Regions from separate parts of the Clostridium hominis genome, predicted to be linked through region 1. Evidence: riboswitches for the same ligand, from Rfam matches in the RefSeq annotation. Region 1 holds a riboswitch; each other region holds the start of a gene.

Region 1 (4,427 bases):
ATTCATTAGTATAAGCCTCACTTGCTTCTAAATTTTTTTGAATCAATTCATTTTCTAATAAGAATTGAGTGTAGTTATTCCAAACACTATCCTTCATTTCTCCCCATCTAGATGCATCAGCTTTATATTCATTAGCTAAAAACTTTTGGCTTTCAATAGCCAGTTGTTCATCTATTTCTGGAACTGCCTTAACTAAAATCTTTGCTGATTCTTCTGGATTTGCAATTGCATATTCATATCCCTTTGATGTTGCTTCCATAAACTTTGATACCATATCACCTTTTTCTGAAAGCACACTTTCTGAAGATGCTATTATAGGCGTATAGTAATCTAATCTTTCATCTAACTCTCTAAGTGGTATATAATTAATATCAAAATTTCTTAATTTTGCTGATATATTTGTCCACCCTTCAAAAGTCCATTCAAAATCAATATTATTTTTAGTAGCTATAAAGAAATCTTCGGTTCCTACGTCTACTGTAGTTAACTTAGAAAAGTCTGAACCATTCTTTTCCATCACAGCCTTTAAAATAGCTTTTTCACTTGGACCACCGTATCCGCCATAAACTTTGCCCTCAAAATCCTTTACTGTTGTAATATTCTTTTCTTTAGGTGAAGCAAATCCTGAAGTATTATGTTGAATAATAGTTGCTATAGCTTTTACCGGAAGAGGATTATCTGAAGTTTTCGCATATGTTAAATCTTCTTGGTAACTCACAGCAAAATCTCCTTTTCCTGCTGATATTAATTGTAATGATGAACCTTCTGATGGTTGAATTATTTCAACATCAAGTCCTAAATCCTCATAATATCCAAGTTCTTTAGCTACATAAAATCCAGTATGATTTGTATTAGGCGTCCAATCTAATATTAGCTTTACTTTTTCTAATCCATTTCCCTCTGATTTTTCACTTTTAGCTCCGCATCCACCAAAAAATAAAGTAGATGCTAATCCTAATGCAATCAATGATATTATCTTTTTTTTCATTTTTAATTCTCCTACTCTTTAGTATATAATATATTATTTTTTTATTTTATTTTCCCTATTCCAAGGTGTTAATACCTTTTCAACTTTACCTATTATGTAAAACATAATCATACTCATAAGCACGATAACCACTATAGCTGCAAACATTTTATCTAAAGCATATGTGCTTCGAGCTCTTGTCATATATACTCCAAGTCCCTTATCTCCACCAAGCCATTCACCAATTACTGCACCCATAATACTATAAGTTGCAGCAATTCTAAGTCCAGAAAAGAAATTTATTATTCCATAAGGAAGCTTTAAGTGGAAAAATCTCTTTAATTTAGATGCTCCCATAAGTTTAAAATGATTAATTAAATCTTTATCTACACCTTCTAACCCATCGGAAATACTTATTACTATAGGAAAGAAACATACTATTACAACTACAATTATTTTAGGTAATGCTCCAAAACCAAACCATATTATAAATAGCGGTGCTAATGCTATAACTGGAACAGTTTGAGATATTATAAAAACTGGATAAATAGCCTTTTTCACCATTGGTAATAAATCCATAATTATTGCTAATATTAATGCTAATAATACAGCTATCCCAAATCCAACTACACTTTCAAACAAAGTTGCAATAATATGAGGCATCATTGCTCCAAAGTTTTCATAAAGAGCCTTTATTATGTCACTTGGTGCAGGCATTATATATTTTTCTATTTCTAAAACCTTAATTATTAGCTCCCAAATAATAATTAGTGATATTGAGAATATTATTGGCAAACTAATATCTAATATAGTTTTATTCTTTTTCATTTGCTTTACTCCTTTCATTTAGAATCTAAATTATTAGATGAAACATACTATTTAAATTTTGAATCTCACTTAAATAAAAAAACGTATAGTTTCCCTTCATTGAAAACTATACGCTCGATAATTCTTAAATAACTCTATATCTATTTACTATCTTCCTACGTTGGCATTATCCAAATCAGGTTATTATGGGTCGAATTTTCAATTCCTCTCAGGCTTAATAGCCTCCCCAGATAAGTTCTTTTATAAAATTTGTCTTTCACCTCATATTAAATGACTTTTATATATTTTGTCAATGATAATAATTATTAATTTAATATTCTATTAAAATTATCATAAATTATATTAATAAGCTCTTCTTCACTAATTTTCTTTATATGAGCTATCTTTTTAACAACATTTTTTATTTCACTTGGATATCCATATTCTCCACTAACCCACTCCAATGCAGTCGGTCCATCTGTTTCTACTAAGAGCTTATCTATTGGAATTTTCATTAATATCTTTTCAGTTAAATTTGAATATCCAATATCAACACTTATAGTAAAATAGCATCCTAATTCTATAAACTTTTCTAAAATCTCTAAAGGTCCACTATACCAATGTATTATTACCTTATTATATTCAAGCTTTTTAAGTGAATTATAAACCTCTTCCTCTGCATTTTTAGTATGAATAGATATGTATTTATTTCTTTTAGCACTTTCTTCTAAAATAAAATAATATATTTCCCTTTGCTTTTCATCTAAAGTTCTATCTTCTACCCATAAGAAGTCTAATCCAATTTCTCCAATAAGCTTACTTTCTTCTATATATGGAATTAATTCTTTTAGTTTGCCTTTAAAACTACCTACACTATTTGGATGTATTCCAAATGTCGGAATAATAAATTTACTTTTTTTACTATACTTTTTATTTAAATTATAACTATTAATATCCATACTATTAGCTAAAGTAATTATTTTATTTTCATTTATATCTTTTATTGCTCTATCGATATTATCATTATAAAAATCCAAATGATTATGAGCATCTATATACATACTTCTTTTCATTTTTTTATCTCTCTCAATTTCTATATCATTATTTTATTTATCTTCTTATTATATATATATTAAATCTAATTTTTTATAATATTAGTAAACATTAATAATTATAAGAAAATTCATACAGAAATCTGATTTAGTTACACAACTCTCTTCTAATACATCTTTCCTATCTTAATACTATTTACTTTTTCTTTTAATCTCTTTGTAGCCTCTTTAATATCTTTAGCCTTCATAATTGCAGATACTACAGCTATTCCACTAATTTTACTTCCTATCAGGACATCACAATTATTCTCATTTAATCCACCAATAGCTACAACAGGTATATCTACTACTTCACATATATTGCTTAATGTTGAAACTTCTGTTATTACTGTTGTAACTTTTGTAGTCGTTGGATAAATAGCACCTACTCCTAAGTAATCAGCACCCTCACTTACAGCTTCTTTAGCCTGTTCAATAGTTTTAGTGGTAGCTCCAACTATCTTATTTTCTCCTAATAGCTTTCTTGCATATCTAACATTTATATCACTTTGACCAACATGAACTCCTGCTGCATCTATAGCCATTGCTATATCTATTCTATCATCTATTATCAAAGGAATATTATATTTGTCGGTTATTTCTTTAACCTTCATTGCTAAGTTAAGATATTCCCTTCCATACCTTTCTTTTTCTCTTAGCTGCACTAATGTAACTCCAGCAGCACAAGCTTCTTCTACTCTTCTTAAAAAGTCTCTTTCATCTAGGCCTGTACTATCGGTTACTAAATATAAACTACAATCAAAATTCATCTTTACCCACCATTCTTATCTTTATATTTTCTAAAATCTCTTCTACTTTAATAGTTGAAATATTATCTAATAATTCTATTTTAAAAGAGCCTGTTCCTCTAGCATTTCTAGAAAACTCTCCACTAACACCCATTATTACAGTTCCTAGAATAGAACCATTAATAATATCCTTAGTGCTTATACAGGTAGCAATTAATACATTTAACATGCATCCTGTTCCCGTTATTTTAGAAAGCTCTTCACATCCATTTTCAATTATGTAAGTTTCATTTCCATCACTTACAATATCTATAGCTCCTGATGCAACTACAACTGAATTTGTTTTTATTGCAAGCTCTCTTACTATATCAATATTGTTTTTAATAGTATCTTCAGTTGTAACATCTTCCTCACTTACATCAACGCCTTTTGATCTTGTATTAAGACCATAGATTGCCTTTATTTCAGACATATTTCCTTTAATAACACTTGGTTTACACCTATCTATAAATTCTAGTGCAAATCCTAGCCTTAATTTACTACAACTAACACCTACAATATCAATAATTGAAGGTATACCTTCTTCTCTAGCTCTTATTCCAGAAATCATAATTGACTTCATTCTATTATCACTTATATTCCCAAGATTCACAGCTAATGATTTAGCTGAAGCTGTAATACCAGAAACTTCATCACAATGTTCAGCCATAATAGGTTTACCACCTACAGCTAAAACAACATTTGCACAATCATTAATTGTTATATGATTAGTTATGCAGTGTATCAGAGGCTTTTCTTGTATAACACTATTTT
Region 2 (4,427 bases), on a different contig from region 1:
ATATAGATGGAGTTTCCAACACATATTGTAGCAGCAGGAGCTTTAGTTACAAATGATAGAGATGAGGTTTTACTTGTAAATAACCCACATAGAGGATGGGAGTTTCCAGGTGGGCAAATTGAAAACGGTGAGGATTTAATAGAAGGTGTCACAAGGGAGGTATTTGAGGAATCTGGAATTAATATTAAGGTTAATAAGTTAGTAGGGGTATATTCAAATACAAAATCATATTTAGGATGGGATAATAAAACTATAGTTCCGACAAAAGTTATATTTGATTTTTTAGCAATAGCGATAGGTGGACATTTAAAGTGTAGTGATGAAAGTGTAGAGGTTGGTTGGTTTGCTAAAGATGAAATGTTAAAAATGATAAGAGAACCATGGCTAGTAGATAGAGCACGAGATATGCTTTATTTTGATGGGAATATTAGTTATAGAGTTTATTCAAGTAGACCCTATGAAATATATAAAGAAAGAGAGTTTTAATTAGTATATAAATATAGTTCGATAAATATTAGGTCTTAAGTTGAGCTCTAGATATATAAGTTATGAAATTAAATAATAGAAATATTATATAGTGGTTTGACAATTTGTAACAAAGTAATATAATAAAAGTATAAAATAATAGAATTTGCTAGGGGTGCCTTATTTAGGCTGAGAGATAGTTTTGCTATTAACCCTTGTACCTGATCTGGATAATACCAGCGGAGGAAAGCATCGTAGTATATTAAAATAAGTAATAGTATTTTTGTATATAAGTATAGCTATATTCTGCTGGAATATAGCTTTTTTTTTATTTTCCTAAAATTCTATCAAGATCAGGTGAAGTGAGTGCTAAAAATATTAGGAGGATTTTATAAATGAGAAACTACAGAATACCAACATTAACAATTGCAGGATCGGATTCATCAGGTGGTGCAGGTGTACAAGCGGATTTAAAAACTTTTAGTGCAATAGGAACTTATGGAATGAGCGTTATTACAGCTATAACTGCCCAAAATACACAAGGAGTATTTCTTGTAGAGGATTTAAGTAAAGAAATAATTGAGAAACAAATAGAGGTTGTCTTTGAAGATATAGAGCCAGCAGCTGTAAAAATTGGTATGGTATCTAGTCCGGAGATAATAAATAGCATTGTAACTAGTTTAAATAAGTATAAACCAAAGTATTTAGTTGTAGATCCAGTTATGATATCTAAAAGTGGATATTCATTATTGAAGCCAGAGGCTAAAAAGAGCTTAATTGAAGAGTTAATTCCTAGGGCATATGTAATAACTCCAAATACTCTTGAAGCTGAAGAAATAGTAGGAATTAAGATTAATACAGTTGAAGATATGAGGGAGGTTGGACAAAAAATATTAGAATTAGGGCCTAAATATGTTCTTATGAAAGGTGGGCATCTAGAAGGTGATGCTGTTGATGTATTAATTGGAAAGAATATTTTTGAAGTGTACAAGCAAGAAAGACTGGAAAGAAAAAACACTCATGGAACAGGATGTACATTGTCATCGGCTATAACATCACACTTAGCTTTAGGATACGATATAGTAGAGGCTGTTAGATTAAGTAAAGAGTACATTACAGAAGCTATAAGGCATAGTTTTGATATAGGAAAAGGTGTTGGTCCAGTAAATCACTTTTACAAATTCAATGAGTAAAGTGCTAAGTAATAATTTGATTTGTTGATAATTGAAAGATGTTAGGAGAGTTAAGTAAAATGAAATTTTCAGAAGAGTTATTTGAAGAAGTAAAAGAATTATGGAACAAGTATTTACAGCATCCATTTGTAAAGGGGATAGGTGATGGAACTTTAGATAAAGATAAATTTAAAAAATATCTTATACAAGATTATTTATATTTAAAAGATTATGCAAAAGTTTTTGCTATGGGATTAGTAAAGGCTAAGACTATGAAAGAGATGAAGTTTTATTGCGAAGCTATTAAGGGGACATTAGAAGATGAGACTCAAGTTCACACTAATTATTTAAGATATTTTGGATTAAGTGATGCAGAGGTAGAGGGATATAGATGTGAGCTAACTACAGCTAGCTATACTAATTATATGTTGGGAATAGCAACTAAAGGTGACTCTAAGGAAATCGCAATGACTATAATGCCTTGCACTTGGAGTTATTATTATATAGGTAAAAATTTGTTTGATACATATAGTGATACCTTAGAAAGTAATTTTTATAAACCGTGGATAGAAGAATATTCATCAGTTGAATTTAAAGAATGTGCTAATGCATGGATAAATTATATAGATTATTTATGTGAAAATATTTCTAAGGAAGAAAAGGAAGAATTAAAGGATATATTTATAAAATCAAGTTTATATGAGATGGAGTTTTGGAATATGGCTTATGGAGAATAAGATAATTTAAGGAGGAAGTATATTGATAACTATTATAGGAATAGCATCAACTATTATATTAATTTTATATTTAATAGATTTAAAGAAAAATCCAATAAGTACAAAACAAATGGTAGTTATAGCAATGCTTAGTGCTATAGCATTTATTTTAAGTTTAATAGAATTTATTAGATATCCTCAAGATGGAGGGATATCGTTATGTTCAATGATGCCAGTTATGCTATTATCATTGCTGTATGGAAGAACAGCAGGACTTACTGGGGGGATAATTTTTGGATTACTATCATTACTAAATGGAGCATATGTAGTACATCCTGTTCAATTTTTGTTAGATTATATCTTTGCAACTATGGCACTTGGATTAGCCGATGTATTTGGGAGTGAGAGTAAAGTTAAAGCAATAATGGGATCATTATTAGCAGTCATCGTATCAGTGTTTGTAAGCTTTTTATCAGGTGTTGTATTTTTTGGAGAGTTTGCACCGCCAGGCATGGGAGTAGCATTATATTCATTCTTATATAATTTTACCACTGCCGGGGTAGAAGGGATTTTATCAATTGTAGTAATAGCTTTCATTCCATTAGAAAGATTTAAAAAGCAAATTTCTACTGAAAGTAAGGTGGCATAAATAAAAACAGAACAATTATATAAAAATAAGGCTGTTTTTATACAGCCTTATTTTTATGCATCAATGTGAGGAACATTTCTTTCTATTAATCTCATAAAGTTTTCAGGAGTCACAATTTGTACTTTAGAATTTTTTATATAAGAACTATTATTAGTACTAATTAAATTATTAGCACTAATAATAGAGTTTGATGATGTATTTATAGATTTATCATTTTTACATTTGTTATAAAAATCATTTAGAAAAGTATATCTACGTTCCATAAAAAAGTCTATGGATTCTTTTGGATTTAAGTTAGCTAGCAAAACTTGACGTGCGATTATATCATCTAAACTTGCATTATCATAATTTTTCATAATATCATACATAATCATGAAAGTAGTGGTTCTACCTATACCAGCTTTGCAGTGAAAATGAAGCCAAGTATTTTCAGGAAGTTCACTTACAAAAGATACAAAGCGGTTAACCATATCTTCATTTGGCAATCCACCATCAGTTACCGGAATACGAAAATAAGATAAGTTTTTAGCTTTAGTAACTTCTTCTTCATTTTGAACTACTTTAGGAATAATTTCTTTATTATTATTATAAAAGATTAATGGTTCGCCTATTTTAATTGATGATAAATCTTCATTTTCTTTATTTATAACCTCATTGTATGTAAGACCTTTATTAGCACTATTATTTGAATTAGCAAAACTAATAGCAAATCCATTAATAAATCCATGAGATTCTTCTCTCAAGTCTATATCAACTATATTAAAGTCATTATTTATATTTTCTTTTAATAAAGGAAGGTTAAATTCGGTAAATTGCTCACTACCAGAAATATTTAAAGTATCTAATCCTTCTAAATTTAAATAGTTAATATTCTCAATAGAACTTAAATCACTAGTTTTACGAAAATTTTTTGGGAGAGTTTTTGTATTGCTTGAATCTTCTTTAATATTCACATCTAGCATAGCTTTAGGTGAATATGAAAATAGCGTAAAGATAAACAAGAAAGATATTGCAATTAGAAAACTGTTTTTGATCGACTTCATCATTTGTAAATCCTCCAAATTAATATGTTAATAATTATTATGGTTACTCAATGGATAGTAGTTTATTCAATATATAGATAATAAAATTTTATAGAATCTCAAAATAAATAAAGTGTTCTAATATTATATGAAGTCATATTATATAGTGATAACATTTTTAGGAGGAGTTGAATTATATGGATAAAGAGCTTGAATCAAATATAAGTTATACTATATGTTATGCATTACGTCACGAGCCATGGAAATTTAAACTCGAGTTAGATGAGAATGGTTTTTGTGAAGTAAATGATTTATTAGAAAGTTTAAAGAGTTATTATGAGAATATTACAGTGTCAGATATTGAATACATTGTTAAGAATGATGTAAAAGGAAAGTTTCAGTT
Region 3 (4,427 bases), on a different contig from region 1:
TAATCCTTCTGATCCTTTTAATAATCCTTGCCCAGCTACAAATGGTAAGTCTTTAACCTTAAGATTTTTAAGAACTCCATATCTGTTTAATAAAGCTTCTTTTGCTAGTGATAATCTTTGTTGTAATATTTCAAAAAACTTATCAGTGCTCTTTCCTGACTCTATAGCTATTCTTGGAAGGTTTACTGTAACAGGAGCTATGTTCCCTCTTCCCTTACATCCTGGTTCACCATTAATATTTTTCATTAAATAGGTTCTACACCCCATAGTTGCTGGCATATATCCCTTGTCATAAAATTCTTTATTAAAATCTGCATCTATATTCATAAAGGTAGGGTTCATTCTTTTAGAGGCTACTCTACATGCTAACTGATATAGATAATGATATGGGTCTTCAGCTTCTCTATTTATACCTTCCTTTACCCTAAAAATAATATTAGGGAATATAGGCTGCTCACCTTTTCCTAATCCTTTTTCATATTCTTCTAAGAATGCTTCACATACAAGTGCAGCATCTCTTGTATATGGAATTCCTAGGTTTATAGAAGAAAATGGCACCTGGGACCCTGCACGAGAGTGCATAGTATTTAAATTAAATACTATACCTTGCATAGCTTGGTGGATTCTCTTATTTAATTTTTTCTCCACTAATTCATCTAATCTCTCACCATCAATACCTAACTCTTCTAGTTCTTTTCTTACCTCTTGTCTTGTTGGTTCTACAAAAACACTTATATCATTATCGAAATCCGGATGGGATTGCCCTCCAAACATATCATTTTGACTTGATTGAAGTAATATACAAGAAAGCTCTGCCGCTGTTTCTATTCTTTTAGGAGGGCTTATTGTTCCATACCCAGTATTAAATCCTCTTTCTAAAATCTCCTTTGTTGGAATATGGAGACAATTTATAGTTAAGTTATATGAGTCTAGGTCATGAAAATATAGTTCACCATTTTCATGAGCCTTTGCTAAATGTTTAGGCATATTTGATAGATTGTGCCACTTGTTGGATTCTGAAGCTATTCTTAATAGTTTGGAACTAAAATTATTACCTACATTTGCATTATCCCTGTCAGTTTCAACTCCAATTTTATTAATCGCTTTCATTAAGTCTGATTTAATTTCTCTCACTCGTGTTCTTTCAATTCTATAAGTTGAATAAACTTTTTGAATTCTTTCGTGCCCACTATCTTTTAAAGCCTTTTCTACTAAATTTTGTACTTCTTCTACAGAAACCTTCTCTTTACCAGTCATTTCTATGTAGTTTATCACCTTGTGTACAATCTCTAAAACCTGACTTTCCTTAAAATTATATTCTATTTCTTTTGCAGCTTTTTTTATTGCATTAGCAATTTTTTCAGAATTAAACCTTACCTCTCTACCATCACGTTTTACTACATATAGCATTTCCTCACTCCTCAAACACAATATCTTGTATTTTAATTATAATTATTTTAAAAATTTAAAGCAATTTCGATTTAAATAGATATCTGGTAATCTAACCTTATTTTTGAATGTTTCTCTATTTTATCTTACTTTTTTAACATTTATTAAAGATGTCTATTTTATTTAAAATTGTATAAACTATATTAATAAATATTATCAATACTGATAATGTTGATTGGTTATCAGTATTGATAATGGTATCTTTTGTGATATAATAAAATTAAACAAAAAGTTTCGGAGGTTTAATTATGCAAAAAATTGCTTTGATAACTGATAGCGCTAGCGACCTTAGTTTAGAGGAGCTTAGAGAATATAACGTAAATTTATTACCACTTAGAATTTCTTATTCTACTGGTGAATATCAAGATAAAATAGATATAAAGGCTAGTGATGTTTATGCTAACTTAGATAAAGAAGTTCCAAAGACATCTTTACCAAGCCCAGAAACAACAGAAAAAATATTAAATAAATTAGAAGAAGAAGGATATACTCATGTAATCGGAATATGTATATCTGGTGGTCTTTCTGGAACTGCTAATTCATTAAGATTAAGCTTAGAAGATCATCCTAATCTTATTTCTTATGTTTACGATACTAAAATATTGGCTTATCCTGAAGGTGAAGTAGTTATAGAAGTATCAAAACTTATAAAGTCTGGAAAAACTTTCGAAGAAATAATCGAAGCTTTGCCTAAGATACGTGAAAAAATAACAGGGTACTTTACTATAGATACTTTAGAGTATTTAAAGAAGGGTGGAAGAATCGGAAGAGTAGCTGGAACTTTAGGAGAAATGTTAAATTTAAAACCTGTAATTACTACAGACGAAAATGGTGTATACTATAATATTGTTAAAGCTAGAGGTAGAAAACAAGCTTTATCAAAGCTTACAGATTTATTAAAATCTCATCTTTCTAAAAACAAATGTGATGTTACAGTACTTCAAGGTGGCTGCGAAGCTGAAGCTATAAAATATATGGAATCTTTAAAAGGCTTAGAAAATATTAATACTTTAAAACTTTCAGAAATAAGTCCTGCCTTAGGTGTACATGGCGGTCCAGGGTTAATGGGCTTCTGTGTAAAGATAGTTGATTAACAACTATGGCTGATTACGATTTTAGTAATATAGAAGATTTAAAAGCTGAAGAAAAAAGACTCCATGAAGAGTATAAGCAAAAACTTTTAGAACTAAAAAAAGTTCAAAAAGAAAAGGAAGCTGTTGGTCAAGTATTCGCCAAAGGACTTTTGCCTATATACGTTTTATATATATTAAGTATGGGTCCTACTAATGGTAATGATATAGCAACTAAGATAACTGAGAGAACTAAAGGCCTTTGGTCTCCTAGTACTGGTGGAATATATCCTTTATTAAAAAAGTTAGAAAAAGATGGTTTAGTTGTTGGTGAGTGGGATAACCCCAAAAAGAAAAATCAAAAGTTATATTCTTTGACCCCTATTGGAGAAAAAGAATTTTCTTATAGGAAATCTTTACTTAAACCCAAAATTGAAGAATCCTTAAAAGTATTTAGATTAGTTTATGGTGATTTATATTTATAAATTTTGCATCTAAGGGAAATCCTTAGGTGTATTTTTTTTGAAAATTACATAAACTACAACTAAGTTAACCAAGGAGGAACAAGCATGAAAGGAACTATTTTAGATTACACACCAACAGAAGCATTTATCTTATTAGAGGATGATTCAGTTGTTACTATACCATTATCTTCATTTACTCATACAACTCCAATAGGTAGTAATATAAGTTTAAGTAGACTATATAATGGTACATACAGTATTAATTATAAACCTTCAAAGATATATGATAAGTCTGTTGACTTTTTTTAACAGTTTATATAATATAGTTTATATAAGGTGCTAGGGGTGCCAAGTGGCTGAGAAATGATTTTATCATTAACCCTTCTTTACCTGATCTGGATAATACCAGCGTAGGGAAGCTATATACGGATTTATATTATTTTCGTTTAACTGGTACCTCTTGCGCAAAACAAGGAGGTATTTTTTTATGACAAATTTTCTAGCGACCTTATTAGAAAATATTAAAACACTATTTAGTAGTCCACTAACACTATTAACATTACTTGCATGCGGAATTTTACTAATTGCATTCATTAAATTTAAATCTATAAAATTTAATGCTCAACTTATGGCTAGAATTGGACTAGCTTTAGCCTTAGCTATTATTTTAGATATGATAAAGCTTTATACATTTCCTAATGGTGGTGGAAGTGTATCCCTTGGAAGTATGATTCCAATCTTTATAATATCATATGCTTATGGCCCATCTTTTGGTATATTTACAGGATTCCTTTTTGGCTTATTAAAGTTGATGATTAATCCCTATATATTAAGCCCAATTCAAGTACTATTTGATTATCCACTTCCATTTATGGCTGTAGGTATAGCTGCTTTCTTTAAGGATAAAAAATTAATTGGAGCTACTGTAGGAATGTTTTTAAGATTTGTATGTCATTTTATTTCTGGAGTTGTTTTCTTTGGCGAGTATGCTCCTGCTGGTATGTCTCCTATAATATACTCATTAGTAGTAAATGGTCCTGCTGTAGGTGTAGAACTTTTAATTTGTTTAGTAATATTGGCATTAATGCCTTTAAATCAGATATTAAAAACACTTAGACCTAGTTCAAATATAAATATATAAAAAAGATGCCTAATAGGCATCTTTTTTTAATCTACTGATATTGCAGTTACTGGACAGCTATCTGCTGCATCTTGTGTTTCGTCTTCTTTTCCTGCTGGAACTTCATCGACTATTGTATGTGCTTTTCCGTCATCATCCATATCAAATACTTCTGGACAAATTGATGGACACATTCCACATCCGATACAAGTCTCCTTATCTACGTTTGCTTTCATAATTATCACCTCTTATAAAAAAAATCACAATACTAATTTTCCCCAGATGATGATTTTTATGTATCAAATTTTTATATTTTAATATAAT

Evidence for each region. A riboswitch is a leader RNA that binds a small molecule or an ion and turns the genes downstream of it on or off. The one in region 1 is predicted to bind thiamine pyrophosphate.
Region 2: another riboswitch for thiamine pyrophosphate. It lies ahead of thiD (bifunctional hydroxymethylpyrimidine kinase/phosphomethylpyrimidine kinase); the one in region 1 lies ahead of H8S20_RS03030 (ABC transporter permease).
Region 3: another riboswitch for thiamine pyrophosphate. It lies ahead of thiT (energy-coupled thiamine transporter ThiT); the one in region 1 lies ahead of H8S20_RS03030 (ABC transporter permease).

The regions. Positions count from the first base shown of each region.
Region 1 is NZ_JACOOO010000004.1:266,471-270,897, forward strand. It holds gene H8S20_RS03020 (ABC transporter ATP-binding protein) at 1-6, opposite strand, end outside; gene H8S20_RS03025 (ABC transporter substrate-binding protein) at 1-988, opposite strand, end outside; gene H8S20_RS03030 (ABC transporter permease) at 1,022-1,795, opposite strand; TPP riboswitch at 1,931-2,034, opposite strand; gene H8S20_RS03035 (TatD family hydrolase) at 2,101-2,847, opposite strand; gene thiE (thiamine phosphate synthase) at 2,994-3,635, opposite strand; gene thiM (hydroxyethylthiazole kinase) at 3,625-4,427, opposite strand, start outside.
Region 2 is NZ_JACOOO010000041.1:22,645-27,071, forward strand. It holds gene H8S20_RS17075 (NUDIX hydrolase) at 7-486, shown strand; TPP riboswitch at 627-730, shown strand; gene thiD (bifunctional hydroxymethylpyrimidine kinase/phosphomethylpyrimidine kinase) at 861-1,658, shown strand; gene tenA (thiaminase II) at 1,718-2,374, shown strand; gene thiT (energy-coupled thiamine transporter ThiT) at 2,394-3,002, shown strand; gene H8S20_RS17095 (fused DSP-PTPase phosphatase/NAD kinase-like protein) at 3,056-4,048, opposite strand; gene H8S20_RS17100 (RNA 2'-phosphotransferase) at 4,222-4,427, shown strand, end outside.
Region 3 is NZ_JACOOO010000031.1:90,520-94,946, reverse strand. It holds gene nrdD (anaerobic ribonucleoside-triphosphate reductase) at 1-1,410, opposite strand, end outside; gene H8S20_RS13715 (DegV family protein) at 1,698-2,543, shown strand; gene H8S20_RS13710 (PadR family transcriptional regulator) at 2,549-3,004, shown strand; gene H8S20_RS13705 (hypothetical protein) at 3,089-3,292, shown strand; TPP riboswitch at 3,315-3,417, shown strand; gene thiT (energy-coupled thiamine transporter ThiT) at 3,471-4,124, shown strand; gene H8S20_RS13695 (ferredoxin) at 4,151-4,339, opposite strand; gene H8S20_RS13690 (Mrp/NBP35 family ATP-binding protein) at 4,418-4,427, opposite strand, start outside.